2 regions of the Actinoplanes awajinensis subsp. mycoplanecinus genome follow, and region 1 is predicted to be linked to the other one. Evidence: predicted binding sites of a transcription regulator. Region 1 holds the regulator's gene; the other holds the start of a gene.
The links. The regulator HrcA, encoded in region 1, represses chaperone genes, less so after heat shock. The targets are predictions, from matches to a motif close to GGTTNGCACNCTCNNNNNGAGNGTGCNAACC.
Positions count from the first base shown of each region.

Region 2: the regulator HrcA is predicted to act here: its motif matches at 4,643-4,673, upstream of groES (co-chaperone GroES).

Region 1 is NZ_LLZH01000001.1:219,753-225,646, reverse strand. Features, by position in the region: gene ADL15_RS01025 (hypothetical protein) at 1-539, opposite strand, end outside; gene ADL15_RS01020 (enoyl-CoA hydratase-related protein) at 624-1,394, opposite strand; gene hemW (radical SAM family heme chaperone HemW) at 1,432-2,634, shown strand; gene hrcA (heat-inducible transcriptional repressor HrcA) at 2,803-3,825, shown strand; gene dnaJ (molecular chaperone DnaJ) at 3,860-4,999, shown strand; gene ADL15_RS01000 (16S rRNA (uracil(1498)-N(3))-methyltransferase) at 5,441-5,894, shown strand, end outside.
Region 2 is NZ_LLZH01000085.1:30,620-36,513, forward strand. Features, by position in the region: gene ADL15_RS12040 (ABC transporter ATP-binding protein) at 1-633, shown strand, start outside; gene ADL15_RS12045 (ABC transporter ATP-binding protein) at 630-2,432, shown strand; gene groL (chaperonin GroEL) at 2,486-4,132, opposite strand; gene groES (co-chaperone GroES) at 4,206-4,520, opposite strand; gene ADL15_RS12060 (class I SAM-dependent methyltransferase) at 4,735-5,894, shown strand, end outside.

The sequences.
Region 1 (5,894 bases):
CACTCGACCGCGCCGGTGGCCAGGCCCATCAGCGCGCGGGCCAGGACCCGGGACTCGTCGGCCCACTTCTCGTACGCGTTCGGGTACGCCGAGCGCTGCACCTTCTGCGCGGCGTCGGTGACCCGCATGTCCTCCCAGCCCTTCACCTTCTTCAGGGCGGTGTAGAACTTGCTGGCCGCGTACCTCGGGTTCTTGATCTGGTCGAACGTGCCCCAGCCCTGGCTGGGGCGCTGCTGGAAGAGGCCGACCGAGTCGCGGTCGCCGTCGTCCAGGTTCTCCAGCTTGGACTCCTGGAAGGCGGTGGCGAGCGCGACCACCACCGCCTGCTCGGGCATCTCCTTGCGGATGCCGACCGCGGCGATGGTCGCGGCGTTGGCCATCTGCACCGAGTCGAGGGTGACCTCACCGTCGGCGCGCACCGTGCACTCCGGGCCGATCCGGGGCAGGGTGATCGCGCCCGGGACCTTGTGCAGCACGATGATCACGCTGACCACGGCGATGAGGGCGAGCGAGGCCAGAACCCCGATGACCGTTTTCACCCGCACCACACCTCCTTCGCCGCCGGACGCCAACACTAATCAACGCACGCACGAAGATCACCGTGACTGTGCGGAGCGTGTTGTTCAGGGCGATGGCACCCAATTCGGGTCGCGCTTGGCCTGACGTGCGGAAACTCCCTCCCGGCCCTCCGCCGAGGTGAAATATCCGGCTGAACGGTCACTCAGTTCGGCCAGTTCGGTGCGGATCGACTCCGACCTCGTACGCCGGAGAAGTTGTTTGGTCCCGGCCAGCGCGAGCGGACCGCCGCGAATGAGCGAGGCGCAGTAGGCGGCGACCGCCGTGTCCAGGTCCTCCTCCGGCACCGCGGCCGTGACCAGCCCGATCGCCGCGGCCCGGTCCCCGTCGAAGACGTCGCCGGTGAGGTAGAGCTCGGCCGCGGCCCGGGGCGCCAGCCGGGGCAGCACGGTGGCGCTGATCACCGCGGGGATCACGCCGAGCCGCACCTCGGTGAACGCGAACGTCGCCGCCCGGGTGCAGACCGCCAGGTCGGCGGCGCCGATCAGGCCCAGCCCACCGGCCCGGGCCGGCCCGGCGATCCGGGCCACCACCGGCTTGGGGAACTCCCAGATCGCGGCGAGCAGGTCGGCCATCAGCTCGACCGGCAGCCGCTCGCCGGGCCGGGTGGCGGCGGTCTCCTTCAGGTCGGCGCCGGAGCAGAAGACCGGGCCGGTGTGCGAGAGGACCACCACCCGCGTCTCCGGGGTGGCGGCCGCGGCGCCGAGCGCGGCGAGCAGTTCGGTGATCAGGGCACGGGACAGGGCGTTGCGATTCGCCGGGCTGTCCAGCGTCAGGGTGGTCACCCCGGCGTCGGTGGCGGTAAGGACCAGACTCATGTCCGGGACCCTAACCGGCACCAGGCACACTTGGCGGATGGCCGGCGCACTCCCTGATGGTGAACCCGTACCCGCTGACGGGTCACTTCCCGACGAGGCGACCCGTGACGTGGGCGCGAACGGGTTCGCGGTCTACGTCCACGTCCCGTTCTGCGCCAGCCGCTGCGGGTACTGCGACTTCAACACGTACACGGCCAGTGAGCTGGGCGGCGGCGCGAGCCGGGACGAGTACGCCGCGACCGTCCTGCGCGAGCTGGACCTGGCCGCCAAGGTGGTGCAGCCGCGCCGGGTCGACACGGTCTTCGTCGGCGGTGGCACACCGACCCTGCTCAGCCCGTCCGACCTGGGCCGGATCCTGGAGGGGATCGACCGCACCTGGGGGCTGGCCGCGGACGCCGAGGTGACCACCGAGGCGAACCCGGAGTCGGTGGACCTCGCCTCGCTCAAGCAGTTGAGAGCAGCCGGCTTCACCCGGATCTCGCTCGGCATGCAGTCCTCGGCCTCGCACGTGCTGCGGGTGCTCGACCGCAAACACACCGCGGGCCGGGCGCCGGAGGCCGCGCTGGAGGCCCGGGAGGCCGGGTTCGAGCACGTGAACCTGGATCTGATCTACGGAACGCCGGGGGAGACCGCCGACGACTTCGCGCGCTCGCTGCAGACCGTGGTGGACGCCGGGGTGGATCACGTCAGCGCGTACGCCCTGATCGTCGAGGACGGCACCCGGATGGCGGTCCGGATGCGCCGGGGCGAGCTGCCGTACCCGTCCGACGACGTCGCGGCCGACCGCTACCTGGCCGCCGAGCAGGCGCTGACCGCGGCCGGCTTCGGCTGGTACGAGGTGTCCAACTGGGCGCGCGAGGGCGGGGAGTGCCGGCACAACCTGCTCTACTGGACCGGCGCGGACTGGTGGGGGCTCGGCCCCGGCGCGCACAGCCACGTCGGCGGGGTGCGCTGGTGGAACGTGAAGCACCCGTCGGCGTACGCGAAACGCCTGGCCGACGGCGTCTCACCGGGGCACGGGCGGGAGTTGCTCAGCGCCGAGGACCAGCACGTCGAGGACGTGATGCTGCGGGTCCGGCTGCGCGAGGGCATCGCGCTGGACCGGGTGGAGGGCGCGGCCGCCGCTCAGGCGCTCGCCGACGGCCTGCTCGACCCGGCGGCGTTCTCGGCCGGCCGGCTCGTGCTCACGCTGCGCGGGCGGCTGCTGGCCGACGCGGTGATCCGGGACGTGCTCCCGTGACCATGCCAACCCGGCGCTCTCTCTAGCCCGCTCGTGGCGGCGGACCGTACTGTTCGGTTCCGTCCCTGACCAAGAACCGCGGTGGTCGGTCCTTTCGATCATCGCGCTGCAGGCAGTGGAGACGTAGACTGGCACTCTGTCCGCGGGAGTGCCAGAGGGAGGGGTCATATGAGTCTGGATGACCGCAAGCTCGAAGTCCTGCGGGCGATCGTCGAGGACTATGTGAAAACCCGCGAGCCGGTCGGCAGCAAAGCCCTGGTCGAGCGGCATCAGTTGGGCGTTTCCTCGGCCACCGTGCGCAACGACATGGCGGTGCTGGAGGAGGAGGGCTACATCCGGCAGCCGCACACCAGTGCCGGCCGGGTGCCCACCGACCTCGGTTACCGGCTCTTCGTCGACCGGCTCACCCGGGTCAAGCCGCTCAGCCCGGCCGAGCGCCGCGCGATCGAGCGCTTCATGATCGGCGTGGTCGACCTCGACGATGTGGTGCATCGCACGGTCCGCCTGCTCGCCCAGCTGACCCGCCAGGTCGCGGTCGTGCAATATCCCAGTCTCTCCAAGTCCGCCGTGCGTCATCTGGAGCTCGTCCCGATCTCCACCACCCGGCTGATGCTCGTGATGATCACCGACACCGGCCGGGTCGAGCAGCGCCTGGTCGAGTTGCCGGCCCCGTTGCCGGAGGGCGAGGTGTGGGAGCTGCGCCGCCGGGTGAACGAGAAACTGGCCGGTCAGAAGCTCGCCGACACCCCGCCGCTGGTGCAGACACTCGTCGACGAGTGCGCGCCGGAGCGCCGTGGGAGCATGATCTGCCTCGCCACCGTGCTGCTCGAGACGCTCGTCGAGCGGAGTGAGGAGCGCCTCGCACTCGCCGGGACGGCCAACCTCACGCGTGGCGGTGTGCTGGACTTCCAGGGCACGCTGCGGCCCGTACTCGAAGCGCTGGAGGAAGAGGTCATCCTGCTCAAGCTGATCGGCGACCTCGAGCCCAGCACCACCCGGGTCCGGATCGGCGACGAGAACGAGATCGACAATCTCCGGTCGGCGTCCGTGGTCAGCACCGGTTACGGACCGGGCGCCACGATCGTCGGTGGGCTCGGCGTGCTGGGGCCGACCCGGATGGACTATCCCGGCACCATCGCCACGGTTCGTGCAGTCGCACGCTACGTTGGCGACCTGTTGGCACAGAATTGACGGATTCGCGCAGACATTGAGGACTCCAAACCCCGTGGCCAAGGACTACTACGGAATTCTCGGCGTGAGCCGGGAAGCCACCGACGACGAGATCAAGCGCGCCTACCGCAAACTGGCTCGGCAGTACCACCCGGATGTCAACCCCGATCCGGAGGCGCACGAGAAGTTCAAGGACATCAACGCGGCGTACGAGGTCCTCTCCGACGACCAGAAGCGGCAGATCGTCGACCTGGGCGGTGACCCCCTCGCGCCCGGTGGCGGCGCGCCCGGTGGCGGCCCCGGCGGCGCCGGCCCGTTCGTCGGCTTCCAGGACATCATGGACGCGTTCTTCGGCACCGCGGCCGGCGGCGGCAGCCGTGGCCCGCGCCCGCGGACCCGTCCCGGCGCCGACGCCATCCTGCGCCTCGAGCTCGACCTGGTGGAGACCGCGTTCGGCGTCGAGGCGCCGATCACCGTCGACACCGCGGTGCTCTGCACCCAGTGCTCCGGCGCCGGCACCGCGCCCGGCACCCACCTGGCCACCTGCGAGGTCTGTGGTGGCCGTGGCGAGGTGCAGTCGGTGCAGCGCACGTTCCTCGGCCAGGTGGTCTCGTCCCGCCCGTGCCAGAACTGCCAGGGTCACGGCACGGTCATCCCCACCCCGTGCCCGACCTGCGCCGGCGACGGCCGCATCCGCACCCGCCGCTCGCTCACGGTGAAGATCCCGGCGGGCGTCGAGGACGGCATGCGGATCCGTCTCGCGCAGCAGGGCGAGGTCGGCCCGGGCGGCGGCACCGCCGGCGACCTCTACGTCGAGATCCACGAGCGCCCGCACGACGTCTACTCCCGCAAGGGCGACGACCTGCACTGCCGCGTCACGCTCCCGATGACGGCGGCCGCGCTCGGTACCCGGATGACCATCAAGACCCTCGACGGCGAAGAGAACATCGAGGTCAAACCGGGCACGCAACCGGCCAGCACGCTGCGGATCCGCGGCAAGGGCGTGCCGCACCTGCGCGGTCAGGGCCGCGGTGACCTCTTCGTCCACCTGGACGTCAAGACGCCCACCAAGCTCACCGCCGACCAGGAGCGGATGCTCCGCGACTTCGCCAAGACCCGCGGCGAGGACGTGGCCGAGCTGAGCAAGCAGGGCGGCTTCTTCAGCCGGATGCGCGACGCCTTCAACGGCCACTAGAAAGATCAACTTCAAGATCTTTTTGTCGTGCGTCCGCTGTGGTGCGGATCGTCGCTCCCGCCGGGACCCCTGCGGGCTTCGCTGGCCGCTGGCGCGTCCAGAAACGCGAAGCCCTCCGGGGCGACGTCCGCGTGTGGTCCCGGTCAGAGCCAACCCCAGCGTGGGGACTTTCGGCGCGCACCGCACCGCAACTTCACACGCTCGCCGTGCATGGTGCTTGTGTGGGGACTTTCGGTGCGCTGCGCGCCGTAACTTCACACGCTCGTCGTGCGAGGTGCTTGCGTGGGGACTTTCGGTGCGCTGCGCGCCGTAACTTCACACGCTCGTCGGGCGAGGTGCTTGCGTGGGGACTTTCGGTGCGCTGCGCGCCGTAACTTCACACGCTTGCCGGGCGCTGCGGGCGCACGCTTGCCCGCTCCGGCCTGGCGGTAGCGTGCGGGGGTGTCCGCACCGCTGTTTCTGGTCGAGAATCTGCCCGCCGGGTCGTCGTTCACCCTCGACGGTCCGGAGGGGCATCACGCCGCCACCGTGCAACGGCTCCGGGTCGGTGAGGTGCTGATCCTCGCCGACGGCCGGGGCGGCACCGCGACCGCCGAGGTCACCGCGGTCGGCCGGGGCAGCGTCGACGTGGCGGTCCGGCAGCGCGCCGCCGAGCCGGCCGCCGACCCGAGACTCGTCGTGGTGCAGGGCATCGCCAAGGGTGACCGGGGCGAGCTGGCCGTCCAGGCGATGACCGAGACCGGCGTCGACGAGATCGTCCCGTGGGCCGCGTCCCGGTCGGTCGCGCAGTGGCGCGGCGACCGCGGTTTCAAGGCCCGCGACAAGTGGGCCGCGACCGCCCGTGAGGCCGCCAAGCAGGCCCGCCGTTCGTGGCTGCCGCTGGTCGCCGGCGATC
Region 2 (5,894 bases), on a different contig from region 1:
GTGCGGGTGCCACCCGGCCTGCTGACCGCGATCGTGGCCGAGGACCCGGCCGACGCGGCCCGGCTCGCCGACCGGCTGGGCCGCTACGCCGAGGGCGCCACCCTGGGCGGGGTGCCACTGTCCGAGCTGCCCCTGGCGATGGTGCGCAAGCGGATCCTGGTCGCCGAGAACGAGGCACGGCTCTTCTCCGGGCGGCTGCGCACCGACCTGGACCCGGAACGGAGCGGCCGGCTGACCGAGGCCCTGGACGCGGCCGCCGCACAGGACATCGTGGACGGTCTGCCGCGCGGCCTGGACAGCGTGGTCGCCGGGCGGGGCCGATCGTTCTCCGGAGGGCAGCAGCAACGGCTGCGACTGGCCCGGGCGCTGGTCGCCGACCCGGAGATCCTGATCCTGGTGGAGCCGACGAACGCGGTCGACGCGCACACCGAGGTACGGATCGCCGAACGGATCCGGGCCGTCCGGGCCGGCCGCACCACGGTGGTCTGCACGTCCAGCCCGCTCGTCCTCGGGCACGCCGACCGGGTGCTGTACCTGGAGCGGGGCCGGGTGACGGCCGCCGGCACCCATCGTGAGCTGCTCGCCGGGGCACCGGGATACGCCCGCGTGGTGCTGCGCGGGGACGCGTCGTGAGCCACGCGCTGCCGGTCGCCACCCGTGAACAGGCCTGGCGGTACGCCCGCGCCCTGTTCCGCGACCACCCGGGCATGTTCCGGGCCACGATCGGCCTGCACCTGTTCGCCGCGCTGGCCGGGCTGGCCGGTCCCCGGCTGCTCGGCGCGCTGGTCCAGGCGGTCCAGCGCGGGGTGCCGGGCGCCGAGCTGAACCGCCTGGCCGGCACCCTGGCCGGGTTCGTGCTGGTGCAGGCGGTGCTGATCCGGTTCGCGTACCTGGCCTCGGCCCGGCTCGGCGAGCAGGTGCTGGCCCAGCTGCGGGAGGAGTTCATCGCCCGGGTGCTGACCCTGCCGCTCGGCACCGTGGAGTCGGCCGGCACCGGTGACCTGCTGACCCGGACCACCCGGGACGTGGACGCGCTCTCCAAGTGCGTCCGGCTGGCCGTGCCGGAGACGATGATCGCGCTGCTCACCGGCGGGCTGGTGGTGGTGGCGCTGATCGCGGTGTCCCCGGTGCTGGCCGTACCGCTGCTGGTCGGTGTGCCGATCACGGTGGCCGGCACCCGCTGGTACGTCCGCCGCGCCCCGTCCGGCTACCTGCGGCAGAACGCGGCCTACTCGGAGGTGACCGACGGGCTCACCGAGACGGTCGAGGGCGCCCGCACGGTCGAGGCGCTGGGCCGGCAGCAGCAGCGGATCGCCCGTACCGACCGGGACCTGAGCCGCTCCTGGCGTGCCGAGCGCTACACCCTGTTCCTGCGGACCGTCTGGTGGCCGGTGATCGAGGTCAGTTACGTGATCCCGATGGTGCTCACCCTGCTCACCGGCGGCTGGCTCTACCTGCGCGGTGTGGTCACGCTGGGCCAGCTGACCGCCGCCGTGGTCTACGTCCAGCAGCTGATCCACCCGCTCGACCGGCTGCTCTCCTGGCTGGACGAGTTGCAGGTGGGCGCGGCCTCACTGGCCCGGCTGCTGGGGGTGGCCGCCGCGCCGGAGGCGGACCACCGCGACGCGCCGGTACCGGACGGCCCCCGGATCGAGGTGCGCGGCGTGCGGTTCGGCTACGTCGAGGGCCGGGAGGTGCTGCACGGCGTCGACCTGGCCCTGCGCCCGGGGGAGCGGCTCGCCGTGGTCGGCCCGTCCGGCGCCGGCAAGTCCACGCTGGGCCGCCTGCTGGCCGGGATCCACCAGCCCACCGAGGGCAGCGTGACGGTCGGCGGGGTGCCGCTCGGCGCGCTCGGCCCGGACCGGTTGCGCACCGAGGTGGCGCTGGTCAGCCAGGAGCATCACGTGTTCATCGGCACCCTGCGGGACAACGTGGCGATGGCCCGGCCGCAGGCGCCTGAGCCGGACGTCCGGACCGCGCTCGCCGCCGTGCACGCCCTGGAGTGGGCGGACGGGCTGCCGGACGGGCTGGACACCGTGGTCGGCGACGGCGGGCTGCCGCTGACCGCGGCTCAGGCGCAGCAGGTGGCGCTGGCCCGGCTGATCCTCGCCGATCCGCACACGCTGGTGCTGGACGAGGCGACCGCGCTGCTGGACCCCCGGGCGGCCCGGGACCTGGAACGGTCGCTGGCCGCGGTGGTGCACGGGCGGACCGTGGTGGCGATCGCACACCGGTTGTTCTCGGCGCACGACGCCGACCGGGTCGCGGTGGTGGAGAACGGGCGGATCACCGAGCTGGGGTCGCACGACGAGCTGGTCGCGGCGAACGGGCCGTACGCGGCGTTGTGGCGGTCGTGGCAGGGCGGTGACGTACCGGAGAAGCCGCCGGACCAGCGGCGGCCGGAAGACGACCGCCTGCTGGAGAGTCACTGAAAAGCCGACAAGGCGCGTCCCGTAGGGAGACGCGCCTTGTCAGGAACAACCGATCAGAAGCCCGGACCGTGCTGGTGGCCGTGCCCATGACCGTGACCGTGCCCACCGCCGGAGGCGGGAGCGGCCTCGGCCGGCTTCTCCACCACGAGGCTCTCGGTGGTCAGCAGCAGACCGGCGATCGAGACGGCGTTGGCGACCGCGTTGCGGGTCACCTTCACCGGGTCGATGATGCCGGCCGCGGCCAGGTCGACGTACTCGTCGGTGGCCGCGTTGAGGCCGTGGCCCCAACCCAGCTCAGCGACCTTGTTGACCACGACGTAGCCGTCGTGGCCGGCGTTCTGAGCGATCCAGCGCAGCGGCTCGACGAGCGCCTTGCGGACGATCGAGACACCGATCGCCTCCTCGCCGGTCAGGCCGAGGCCGCCGTCGAGCTCCTTGGCGACCTGCGCGAGGGCGGCGCCGCCGCCGGGGACGGTGCCCTCCTCGACAGCCGCCTTGGTCGCCGCGATGGCGTCCTCGATGCGGTGCTTGCGCTCCTTCATCTCGACCTCGGTCGCGGCACCGACCTTGATCACCGCGATGCCACCGGAGAGCTTGGCCAGCCGCTCCGAGAGCTTCTCGCGGTCCCAGTCGGAGTCCGACGCCTCGATCTCCTTGCGGATCTGCGAGACCCGGTCGGCGATGTCGGAGGCGTTGCCGCCGCCGTCGACGATGGTGGTGCTCTCCTTGTCGACGACGATCCGCCGGGCGCTGCCCAGCTGCTCGACGCCGACCTGGTCGAGCTTGTAACCGAGCTCGGGGGCGATCAGCTCGCCACCGGTCGCGATCGCCAGGTCCTGCAGGATCGCCTTGCGGCGGTCACCGAAGCCGGGAGCCTTCACCGCGGCGACCTTGATGGTCTTCCGCAGAGCGTTGACCACCAGGGTGGAGAGCGCCTGGCCCTCCACGTCCTCGGCCACGATGAGCAGCGGCTTGCTGTCCTGCAGCACCTTCTCCAGCAGCGGGAGGAGCTCCTCGATGCTGGAGATCTTCTGGGTGGTGATGAGGATGTGAGCGTCCTCGAGCACCGCCTCCTGCGACTCGGCGTCGGTCACGAAGTTCGGGGAGATGAAGCCCTTGTCGAACTGCAGACCCTCGGTCACCTCGAGCTCGGTCTGCAGCGCCGAGCCCTCCTCGACGGTGAGCACACCGTCGCGGCCGACGCGGTCCATCGCCTCGGCGATCAGCTCGCCGATGGTGGTGTCCTGCGCCGAGATGGCGGCCACGTTGGCGATCGCCTTGTGGTCGGCGACCTCGACGGCCTTCGCCAGCAGCGACTTGGAGACGGCCTCGGAGGCCTTGTCCATGCCGCGCTTGAGGCCGATCGGGTTGGCGCCCGCCGTGACGTTGCGCAGGCCCTCGCGGACCAGCGCCTGCGCGAGCACGGTCGCGGTGGTGGTCCCGTCGCCGGCGACGTCGTTGGTCTTGGTCGCCACCTCCTTGACCAGCTGCGCGCCGAGGTTCTCGTACGGGTCGCTGAGCTCGATCTCCTTGGCGATGGTGACACCGTCGTTGGTGATCGTGGGAGCGCCGAACTTCTTGTCCAGGACGACGTTGCGGCCGCGCGGGCCGAGAGTGACCTTGACCGTGTCGGCGAGCGTGTTGACGCCGTGCTCCAGCAGGTGCCGGGCGTCGTCAGAGAAGCTGAGAATCTTCGCCATGTATTGGTCCCTTCACGCACCGGCGCCCTGCCCCGAAATGCCGGAACAGGGCGCCTGTGCAGTCAGTTAGGTCTTACTTCTCGATGACCGCGAGGACGTCGCGAGCGGAGAGCACGAGGTACTCCTCGCCGGCGTACTTGACCTCGGTGCCGCCGTACTTCGAGTAGAGGACCACGTCGCCGACAGTGACGTCGAGCGGAACTCGGTTGCCCTTGTCGTCGATCCGGCCGGGGCCGACAGCAAGGACGGTGCCCTCCTGCGGCTTCTCCTTGGCGGTGTCGGGGATCACGATGCCGGAAGCGGTCGTGGTCTCAGCCTCGTTCGCCTGGACCACGATGCGGTCCTCGAGCGGCTTGATCGCAACCTTGGTCGCGGTAGTCACGGGCATACCCTCCTGGGTACAGGTTTCGCCGGCCTTGAACCAGGCCGGTCAATGCCTCATGCCACCGGGCGGGGCCGTCGTCGCGGGTGCCGGTCCGCCTGGTGCCTAACCGCACGGACGGGCCGGGCGGCTGGCACCCTCATGTTGAGAGTGCTAACCGGAGATTATGCCGGAACTAGCACTCCGTCAACCAGAGTGCCAACCTGTCACGCCGGGGAGAATGCCTGGTGTGACCCCTGAACTTCTTGCTCTGCTGCAGACCCCGTTAGGGGTGGAAGCCCTGGCCGCGGCGGCCGAGGTCGGCGACGGCGAGCCACTCGCCGCGGCCTCGGCCCTTCGGGCCCGGGGCTTCGGCGCGGAGCTGGCCGCAGCCGCACTCACCCAGGCTAGTTTGCGCCGCCGTGCGGCGGTGAAGTTCGGCCCGGACGCCTCCGGAATGTTCTTCACCCGGCCCGGCCTGGAACAGGCCACCCGCGCGGTGGTCGCCGACCGGCGGGCCGCGAGGCTCGCCGCGGCCGGCGTCGAGACCCTCGCCGATCTCGGCTGCGGGCTGGGGTCCGACGCGATGGCCGCGGCCCGGCACGGGATCACCGTGTACGCCGTCGACGCCGACCCGGCCACCGCCGCGCTGGCCGCCGCGAACGCGCGCACCGCGGGCCTGGCCGACCGGATCACGGTGACCTGCGCCGACGCCACCACCGTCGAGGTGGAGAAGTACGACGCGGTGTTCGCCGACCCGGCCCGCCGGCAGGCCGGCCGGGGGCGGGTGTTCGACCCGAAGTCGTACTCGCCGCCGTGGGACTTCGTCGCCGGGCTGGCCGATCGGGTTCCGCGCACTGTGCTCAAACTGGCGCCGGGCATCGACCACGGCCTGCTGCCGCCGGGCGCCGAGGGCGAGTGGGTGAGCGTCGGCGGCGACCTGGTCGAGGCGGCGTTCTGGTGCGGCCCGCTGGCGTCGGCACAGCGGCGGGCGACCCTGCTCGGCTCGGGCCCGGACGTGGCCGAACTCACCGGTTCGGGTGTCGAGAGGGGCACTGTCGGCCCGGTCGGCGCCTGGTTCTACGACCCGGATCCGGCGGTGGTGCGTTCGCACCTGGTCGCCGAGTTCGCCGCGTCGATCGGCGGCCGGCTGGGCGACCCGGAGATCGCCTACGTCTACACCGACGACCCGGTCGACACGCCGTACGCCCGGCGGCTGGCGGTGACCGACATGCTGCCGTTCTCGCTGAAGCGGCTGCGGGCGCTGCTGCGCGAGCGGGGCGTGGGCACCCTGGAGATCCGCAAGCGGGGCTCGGCCCTGGTCCCCGACCAGCTGCGCAAGGACCTGAAGCTGTCCGGGCCGCACGCGGCCGGGCTGGTGCTGACCAAGGTGGCCGGCGC